One region of the Bacillus sp. 01N42_2 genome, then DNA from elsewhere that is predicted to be linked to it. Evidence: riboswitches for the same ligand, from Rfam matches in the RefSeq annotation. Region 1 holds a riboswitch; each other region holds the start of a gene.
What was found. A riboswitch is a leader RNA that binds a small molecule or an ion and turns the genes downstream of it on or off. The one in region 1 is predicted to bind thiamine pyrophosphate.

Region 1 (3,281 bases):
AAAGCTTCTACATATGTAGAAGCTTTTTTTGTTGTATGAAAATACCCTCCAAGGCTTGTGAAAAATGATAAGCCTGCGGGCGGTTCAGATCCCATACCAGTTTATTATTAGCGATCGGGGCTGTGTTTGCCAGTGGTAATACGGTGTTGGGGATTGATGTGGTGAAATATGCCCGTTCGAAGCTTGTTCCGGTACTGTTGCGGGGATCTCTGTTATTTTATGCGGTGTCTTTTCATTTTTCAGATAGCAATGCGAAAAATATTAAAACGGCGGCATCCAAAACGGAATACCGCCTCTGTTATACTTGAGAAAAAAGAGGTGATGACGTTGAAGCAGATTATTGCAATGGGTGGCGGGGGATTTTCCATGGAGCCGGATCATCTTGTGCTGGATCAATATATTTTAGAGCAATCGGTGCGGTCAAAGCCGAAAGTTTGTTTTTTGCCGACGGCAAGCGGAGATTCGGAGAATTATATCGGCAGGTTTTATCAGGCCTTTCAAAGGCTGGAGTGTAAGCCAGATCACTTGTCGCTGTTTAAACCGCCGTGTTCTGATCTCAGGTCCTTTCTCATGAAGAAAGATATCATATATGTCGGCGGCGGCAATACGCGCAATATGCTTGTCTTATGGAAAGAATGGGGGCTCGACCTTATTCTGCGTGAGGCTTGGGAGAACGGTGTAATCTTGGCTGGTCTCAGCGCCGGGGCGATTTGCTGGTTTGAAGAAGGAGTGACAGATTCGTCAGGAGAGTTGAGAGAGTTGCAAGCTTTAGGGTTTTTGCCTGGAAGCTTTTGTCCTCACTATGACGGAGAAGCGGAGCGCCGGCCGGTGTATCACCGTCTGATTTCAGAAAACAAACTTCAGGAGGGCTATGCCGCTGATGACGGCGCTGCGCTTCATTATAAAAACGATCAGCTGTTCCGGTCTGTCTCTTCCCGGGAAACGGCAAAGGGTTACAGGGTTTTTGATACTGAAGAAGGCGTAAGGGAAACAGAGCTTCCAGTCATTCTATTATCTGAATCTTGATAATATACTTTTTTTTCTATGCAAATTATGTTACGATGAAACCGAAATGAATAGTTACTGGGGGTGCCCGTCTGAGCGGGCTGAGAGAGAAGCGGCGGCTTCTTAACCCTTTGGACCTGATCTGGTTCGTACCAGCGTGGGGAAGTAAAGGTTTTATTATTGTTGTGGAAAACAATAATAGTTTCTTTCTGACTGCAAAACCGGGTTCTCCAATGAATCCGGTTTTTTTGTGCTGGTGCTGAGCTTGGTTCTGTTATTCAAATGGATAAGGGAGAGATTTGTATGCAAAATCAATCAGTACAGCAAGCGAACATTTCTATTATGTCGAGTTTTTCAGGCAGTAAAAAGGTTTATGTAAAGGGTTCTTCGCCTGACATACGAGTGCCGATGCGGGAAATCAGCCTCAGTCCGACAACGGGGGCGTTCGGGGAAGAGGAGAATCCGCCGGTCCGTGTTTATGATACGAGCGGACCGTATACAGACCCAGATGTACAAATTCAAATTCATGAAGGTCTGAAACCCCTCCGCACAAAGTGGATTACAAAGCGCGGCAATGTGGAGGAATATAACGGACGGGCCGTGAAACCTGAGGACAACGGCTATAGAAAAGAAGGCCGTGCCGCCGAATATCCCGGTTTACAGCGGAAACCGCTGCGGGCCAAGGCAGGGAAAAACGTTACACAATTGCATTATGCGAGAAAAGGCATCATTACGCCGGAAATGGAGTTTATCGCAATTCGCGAGCATGTGTCTCCCGAATTTGTCAGAGACGAGGTAGCCAGCGGCCGGGCGATCATTCCTTCAAATATTAATCATCCTGAAAGTGAACCGATGATTATCGGCCGGAATTTTCATGTGAAGATCAATGCAAATATCGGCAACTCGGCTGTTACATCTTCTATTGAAGAAGAAGTTGAAAAAATGACGTGGGCGATTCGCTGGGGCGCCGATACGATGATGGACTTATCCACCGGGAAAGATATTCATACGACACGTGAATGGATCATCCGCAATTGCCCAGTACCTGTGGGGACGGTGCCGATTTATCAGGCGCTTGAAAAAGTAAACGGCATCGCCGAGGATTTAACGTGGGACATTTATCGAGACACATTGATTGAGCAGGCGGAGCAGGGCGTGGATTATTTCACCATCCATGCCGGCGTATTGCTTCGTTACGTCCCGTTAACGGCCAAACGCACGACGGGAATCGTATCCCGCGGCGGGGCGATTATGGCGCAATGGTGCCTGGCTCACCATCAGGAAAGCTTTCTGTACACGCACTTTGAAGAAATTTGTGAAATTATGAAGACGTATGATATTGCATTTTCTCTTGGAGATGGGCTGCGTCCCGGCTCGATTGCGGATGCTAATGATGAAGCGCAGTTTGCGGAATTGGAGACTCTCGGAGAATTGACGGAAATCGCGTGGAAGCACGATGTGCAAGTGATGATTGAAGGACCGGGGCATGTGCCGATGCATAAAATTAAAGAGAACATGGACAAACAGCTGGAAATCTGTAAAGAGGCGCCTTTTTATACACTCGGACCATTAACGACTGATATCGCTCCGGGCTATGACCATATCACTTCGGCGATCGGCGCGGCGATGATCGGCTGGTACGGGACGGCGATGCTTTGTTATGTCACGCCGAAGGAGCATTTGGGCCTGCCGAATCGTGATGATGTAAGAGAGGGAGTCATTACGTATAAAATCGCGGCCCATGCGGCAGACCTTGCCAAAGGGCATCCGGGTGCTCAGATCCGTGATGATGCTCTGTCTAAGGCGCGGTTTGAATTCCGGTGGCGCGATCAATTTCATTTGTCGCTTGATCCTGAAAGAGCAATGGAATATCATGATGAAACGCTGCCGGCTGAAGGCGCAAAAACGGCTCACTTCTGTTCGATGTGCGGCCCGAAGTTTTGCAGCATGAGAATTTCTCAGGATATTCGCGATTATGCGAAAGAAAACGGTCTGACTGAAGACGAGGCCCTCAATGAAGGATTAAAAGAAAAAGCAAAAGAGTTTGTCGAGAAGGGAAGCCATTTATATCAATAAAAAAGAAAAGATGAGGATGGAGTGTGTCCATCTTCATCTTTTTTTAGAAAAACGGTGACCGGCGAAACGGCGGAATGCTCTGCTCAAAGCGGAATACGTTTTCCGGGTCATACTTCGTTTTGACTTGACGGAGGCGGTCAACATTTCCTCCGTAATATGTCCGCAGCCAGTTTCTGATGTCTATATCAGGCCAATTTACG
Region 2 (3,281 bases), 260 kb from region 1:
TCATGGTAAAGGGTTTTGGTCAGCGGGATTTCGTCATTCCACACAGAGAGGCATTCTCCTTTCACAGGGAAAAAAGGCTGTCCCAAGCCGAGCTGGCTGAAAAACCGGCCGCTCCATACACCGCTGGCAACTGCGACTTTGTCAGCATAAACATCCCCACCGGACGTTGTGATGCAGTATTCTCCGTTCACCCGTTTTACGGAAGTGACTTGTGTATGCTCACATATGTCAGCGCCATAACGCCGCGCCCCTTTTGCATATGCTTTGCAAACATAGTAAGGTTCGACATGGACATCGTCTTTTATAAAATATGCGCCGAGAATGTCCTTTGAAGTGTAAGGCTCTTTTTCAAGAACCTCCTCCGCTGAGAGCCAAGTGACGGAAGATAAATCATCCATTTTCCGTAAACGGGTCATGTCTTCTTCTGTATACGCCAGTTTAAGCATTCCGCCGTTATGGCGCCTGATATTAATGCCGCTGGCTTCCTCAAGCTCTTGCCCCGCCGCTTCATACAGTCTTTGGCTGTGCATAGCAAAATCAAAAAACGCATCCCGGTTTTCACATTCCGCGTGAGCGCCAAGCATTCCCGCCGCAGCGCTTGTCGTTTTTCGGCCGACTTCCCCGGCTTCAAACAAGACAACGTTCTGCTGCGTCTTCGCCAGCTCATAAGAAATGGCGCATCCGATAATTCCGCCCCCGATAACCGCCGTATCATAGTGCTTCTTCATAATCAGCCTCCTTCACCGCGCGTGCATACCGTTTTGCCGCCTCCTCAGGATTTTCAGCTGAGAAAATGCCTGACATGACAGCAATTCCGTCCGGTTTCGCCTGCTTTGTGAGCTGGATCGTCTGCAGTGTCATTCCGCCGATTGCAATGACGGGGATGGAAAGCGTGCGTTTGATCTCTGAAAGCAGGCTGATGCCTCTTGCTTCAAGTCCTTGTTTACATTCCGTTTCAAACACATGGCCGAACACCACATAATCCGCATCTTCCTTTTCAGCTTGGATGGCTTCTTCCAGCGAATGAACCGAACGTCCGATATGAAGATGGGGAAATCTGCTTCGCACCTGCTTTACGGAAAAGCTGCTGGACGGGAGCTGAACACGGTGTATATTGGCAAAAAACGCGATATCCGCCCGATCATTGATGATCAATTTGTCCTTATCCGCACCGCCTCTTTTCAACAGTGACAAAAGCTGCATGATCTCTCCTGCTGTTTTATCCCGCTCACGGATATGGATAAAGCTTACTTCGCGCTGAATCGATAGAATATCCTCGGCCAGCTCGGCAACGGGTTTGCGATTATCAGTTACGGCGTGCAGCTCCAAAGGATTCCACCTCTTTTCCGCCCTTCTCGGACCAGCCTTCTTTTTGATAAGCCATTCCCCAAAATTGATATTCATAATAGCTTGAAATCACAAAATTCTCTTTCATTTTCGCGCGGATTTCCTCTGTGCTGTTTTCAGCAATCTCGTCAAAACGGCTGATCTGTTCTTCGACCTGCTGTCTGAACCAGTCTCCGCCGTATGTACCGATCCATTTTTCGTAAATCGGATGTTCCGGTTTACATTCCTTTAAGCGTTCGCCGACTTCATAATAAAGCCAATAGCAGGGCAGAAGCGCGGCTAAAATTTCTCCAAAATTCCCGCTCATCACCGATCTGTACATATGAGACGTATAAGAATAGGCTGTCGGCGCCGGCTTAAATGCCGCGCGCTCTTCTTCTGTAATCCCTAAAATCTCCGTAAATTCGCGGTGCAGCGCCATTTCCGCTTCATATGTGCCTTGAGCGTGGCCCGCCATCCTTCCCGTCGTAAACAAGTCTTCGGCATATGCGGCTGCAAACGCCTGAACTTTTGCAAAATGCGTCAAGTAGTAGGAATCTTGCAGTACATAATAACTGAAACGGTCTAACGGCAGGCTTCCGTCACCGATCCCTGTTACAAACGGATGAACAAAGCTTCCGTCCCACCATTCGGCTGCCGCCAGTCTGCATTCTTCAGAAAATGTCATAAAGTTTTCCCCCCTGATAAAATAAAAAAACCACTTTCCCGCATCGGAAAAGTGGTTTGGAATTTATCTGGATAAAAGGAACCCGAAAAATACCGCTCCACTTCCCTACGCAGGTCTGAACCTGTTCAAGTTATGAGGGTCTAAAAGTCTCACTTTTATCTCAGCCCTTATGAAGGACACCCCTAGTGGTCATACGATTGATCATTTACTTGTTATGCCTTCTATCTTATCACGAAATGCAATTTGGTCAAGCTTCAAGGATTTTTCTCAGCTCCGACACGTAGTTGCGCGAGCCCGTAACGATGAGACGGTCTCCTGTTTTCAGCCTCGTGTCCCCATGCGGAACGATGCTGTCCACACCTCTGAAAATCCGAACGAAAATCACATCGCCCATCAGCGGAAATTCGCGCAGAATAATGCCGTTATACGCCGTATTTTCCAGATTGATCTGATAAAGCGAAGACTCTTCATTCGTTAGAAGGTTCATCACGCCCGGCGCCTCAATTAATGCGCGCAAGAGCGTCTTTGTAGACAGAAGGATAGAAAAAATACTGATGCCCTCTTCCTTCAGTTTTGTTTCATGTTCAACCGAGCCGACGCTTGCGATGATGCGCTCAGTCCCTTTCTCTTTCGCCATTAAGGCGATTTCAGCGTTCACATCTTCATTTCCCGTCGCCACGACAAGAATATCCGTTTTAAAAATACCGTGCGACTCAAGCGTGCCGGGCTCGTAATCAGAAATCGTTTCAACAGAAAAAACAGATTCCGCAAGCTTTTCCCCGGCATTTTCCTGATACACATGGACGACCCGCACATCATATTCCTCATCAGGCAGCTCCAGCGTCACCGGAAGCGTCATTTGGTTGGCGCCGATAAATGTAATGCGCTTCTTTTCCTGCGGCGCACTTTGCCGCTTGAATAATTTTTTAAAGCCGACCGGTGTGATGATGCTGGCGATAACCGCAACCAAAGTCAGCGCGCCGGACATATTGGCGCTGATAATGTGAAGCCTTTCTCCGATCGTAGCCGCCGCGATAACAAGCGACAGCGTAGAAGTCAGCAAAAACCCCGAAGCAAACACGGTTCTTTTGTCATACCATTTCTTTAAATAAAACACCGGGAATATTTTGCTGATAAACAGCGCAAGCAGAAGCAGCGGAATCATCGTCAATGTTTTCGGATCTTGGAAGAGCGTCCATATGTCCAGCTTCACCCCGACCATGACGAAAAAGATCGGAATTAAAAACCCGTAGCCGAATGAATCCAG
Region 3 (3,281 bases), on a different contig from region 1:
GCGGCACACCGAGAATCACCTTTCTTCTCGGCACCCTGCTGATGGCAAAATTGATGGTTTCTCTGACCTCCGTCAAAGGCGCTACGGGTCCAGGCTCACTGCCGGCATGGTGCCAGTCGTACGCCATGATGAACATATAATCGACGACGGCTCCGATTCCGCCGTAATCATATCCCCTCAGCCACGGCACCGCTTCATTTGTTTTCGCCGGAACCGATATCGTTAGCGCGAGCTGATGCTCTGAGAGCCTGGTTTTTAACTGCCGGAGAAATCCTGTAAACAGGTCCCGGTCGGCTTCCCTGATCCGTTCAAAATCAATATTGACACCGCCGTATCCCTTTCTTACGGTCAGGTAGACGATATTATTGACGAGGTTCGTTCTCGCCGTCGGGTTCTGCAGGACTTGATGGGCTAATTCCGGGCTGAACCCTCCTTCTGTCAGATTCGTGATAACCGCAAGCGGCCGCACCCTGTTTTGCCATGTGGTTTCTATCGCGGTTCTGTCGTTTAAATCATTCATGATATCTCCGTTCGGGCCAAAATGATATTCAAACAAAGAAATCGCCGATGAATAGGGTGCAAAATCATTAATGAGCTCTCTGTCCGCTTCAGGTGTCCGAATGACATAAAATTGCAGGGTTCCCGCCAGATAGTTGGAGATAGCCGGAATTCTCACTTTCAAACCCGGCCGCAGCCGGTTCGGCGGAATATCCGGGTTTGCCTGCATCAGCTGCATCTGCGGCACATAAGTTTTACTTGCGATAACGGCATACGTATCATTCGGCTGAACCGTATATTCATTAAGAGGGATCAAAAGCGCCTGCCCCGGAACGATATTCGTTTCCTCAAGCCCGTTGACGCTTCTGATGCTGTCAACAGGGTATCCGTACTTTCTGCTGATGGAAAATAACGAGTCGCCAGACTGCACTGTATGAACAAACATAGATGTCCTCCGTTTCCTTTTGATCAAAAGGGCTCTTCTTATCTTTATGAATGATCTTCCGGTCCGATTCCAAACTCTGTTTAGAGAAAGGCTGTTTACAAATCAGACATGATCAACTATGATGATGTCATCATAAAAAACTGTATAGGAAACGCACTAGGGGTGCTGTTATCGGCTGAGATAAAACATGCGGCAGGCGTGTTTTGATCCCTTATAACCCGATCTGGATAATACCAGCGTGGGGAAGTGCAGATTGACCGGAGCGCAGGGTTTTTTCCATGCGTTTTCGTTCTGCTGCTGCATATTCCCTCGGATATGCAGTTTTTTATTTTTCATTAAAAAACGGGGGAGGACACTGCAATATGAAACTTACGATCAATCGTCTTTCGTAAAATCAACTCTTTCATACATACGACTATCCGATAAGAAAGCAGGAGATCACAATGAAAAATTGGAAAATGAGAGAAATTGTCGTCATGTCCGTCATCAGTGTTGTATTTGCTGTCGTTTATTTATTATCAACTCATGCAAGCAATATAGCGGCAGGGTTTTTCGGCCGGATGAGCTACGAACCGATTTACGGTATTTGGTTTATCGTCTCGGTGATTGCCGCCTACATTATTCAAAAACCGGGAGCGGCGCTCATTTCTGAAATCATCGCCGCGTTTGTGGAGTGTTTACTCGGAAATCCGTCAGGGCCGATGGTAATTCTGATCGGCATCGCGCAGGGAATCGGTGCGGAAGCGGTCTTTTTTGCGACACGCTGGCGGGTGTATACCCTGCCCGTGCTCCTTTTATCCGGTATGGGGTCTTCTGTTGCGAGCTTCATTTATGACTTGTTCATTTCCGGATACTCTGTTTTGAATCCGGGTTTATTAGCCGTCATGCTTCTCATCCGCCTGGTCTCAGGTGCGCTTCTTGCCGGCCTTCTCGGCAAAGCAATCAGTGATGCGCTGGCTTACACAGGGGTGCTGAACGGCATGGCGCTCGGAAAAGAATTCAAGAAGAAAAAGAAACAGGTGAATCAAGATGCAGGCATCTGAACCCCTTCTATCGGCCCGCCGTCTTACCTTTTCTTATGAGCAGGATGAGAAGCCGGTTTTTCAAGACGTGTCATTTCAGCTCCGCAAAGGAGAACGGGTTTTATTGCTCGGGCCGAGCGGATGCGGCAAAAGCTCGCTCGCACTTTGTTTAAACGGTCTGTACCCGGAAGCTTGCGATGCGGTTCAAACGGGAACCGTTTCCTTATACGGAACACCTCTTTCGGACCTGTCAGAACCCGCCGCCCGATCCATCGGGGTCGTGTTTCAAGATCCGGATCAGCAGTTTTGCATGCTGACGGTTGAAGATGAAATAGCCTTCGGTCTGGAAAATTTGCAATATACAAAAGAAGAGATGGACTTAATTATTGAGGACGTTTTGGAAAAATTAGAAATCACTCATCTGAAAACACGGACGATCGCCTCGCTGTCAGGCGGTTCAAAACAAAAGGTCGCGCTCGCCTGTATCATTGCGATGGAACCGGAACTCATTATTTTAGACGAACCGACGGCACAGCTTGATCCATATTCCGTGCGTGAATTGGTGCGGCTGATCAAAGAACTGCAGGCCCAAAAAGGCTTCGGACTTCTTGTTATCGAGCATCAGCTTGATCATTGGGCGCCGTGGATGGACAGGACAATTGTCCTTGACGGAACGGGTCAGAAAGTGATGGACGGAGAGACGGGCGCGATCTTTGAAACAAAACTTGAAGAGCTGACGCAGCTCGGCATTCCGATTCCGCGGGTGATCTCATTGCAGGAGCACGTCAGCATTCCTTTTACATTGTGCAAAGAAAGACTGTTTCAAGAACCTGTACCGCCCTTTCCCGGCCCCCGGCCCGCCGCGCTTTCGGCAGAGGACGCGCTGAGTGTTCACGGGCTGTCATTCATAAGAGGAACAGACATCATTTTTCAGGACGTGAGCTTTTCCGTAAAAAAAGGGTCAATCACCGCGATTGCCGGCCCTAACGGAACCGGAAAATCAACGCTCCTGTCCGCCGCGGCCAAGCTCATCCGTCCTGTGAGCGGAGACATCAAAATAGACGGCAGACCGGTAGATTCCTATTCGGAAAAAGAGCTTCGGCGGCTGATGGGGTATGTTTTCCAAAATCCTGAACACCAGTTTGTCACAGATTCCGTCATTCAAGAGCTGCTGTTCGGCTTTGAAAACGGTCAAGCCGCAAAGGAGAAAGCTCTTCAGCTCTTAACCCGGTTCGGCCTGAGACGCTATGCCTCACAGCATCCATTCTCTTTAAGCCAAGGACAAAAACGCAGGCTCAGCGTCGCCACGATGCTTA

Region 2: another riboswitch for thiamine pyrophosphate. It lies ahead of tenA (thiaminase II); the one in region 1 lies ahead of thiC (phosphomethylpyrimidine synthase ThiC).
Region 3: another riboswitch for thiamine pyrophosphate. It lies ahead of AC1DN5_RS06750 (ECF transporter S component); the one in region 1 lies ahead of thiC (phosphomethylpyrimidine synthase ThiC).

The regions. Positions count from the first base shown of each region.
Region 1 covers NZ_JBFTRO010000005.1:1,219-4,499, forward strand. The annotation lists gene AC1DN5_RS12240 (Type 1 glutamine amidotransferase-like domain-containing protein) at 328-1,026, shown strand; TPP riboswitch at 1,076-1,186, shown strand; gene thiC (phosphomethylpyrimidine synthase ThiC) at 1,309-3,081, shown strand; gene AC1DN5_RS12250 (FAD-binding oxidoreductase) at 3,125-3,281, opposite strand, start outside.
Region 2 covers NZ_JBFTRO010000005.1:259,136-262,416, reverse strand. The annotation lists gene thiO (glycine oxidase ThiO) at 1-728, opposite strand, end outside; gene tenI (thiazole tautomerase TenI) at 712-1,329, opposite strand; gene tenA (thiaminase II) at 1,307-2,014, opposite strand; TPP riboswitch at 2,100-2,208, opposite strand; gene AC1DN5_RS13575 (monovalent cation:proton antiporter family protein) at 2,262-3,281, opposite strand, start outside.
Region 3 covers NZ_JBFTRO010000002.1:607,776-611,056, forward strand. The annotation lists gene AC1DN5_RS06745 (glycosyl hydrolase family 18 protein) at 1-943, opposite strand, end outside; TPP riboswitch at 1,092-1,205, shown strand; gene AC1DN5_RS06750 (ECF transporter S component) at 1,387-1,986, shown strand; gene AC1DN5_RS06755 (ABC transporter ATP-binding protein) at 1,973-3,281, shown strand, end outside.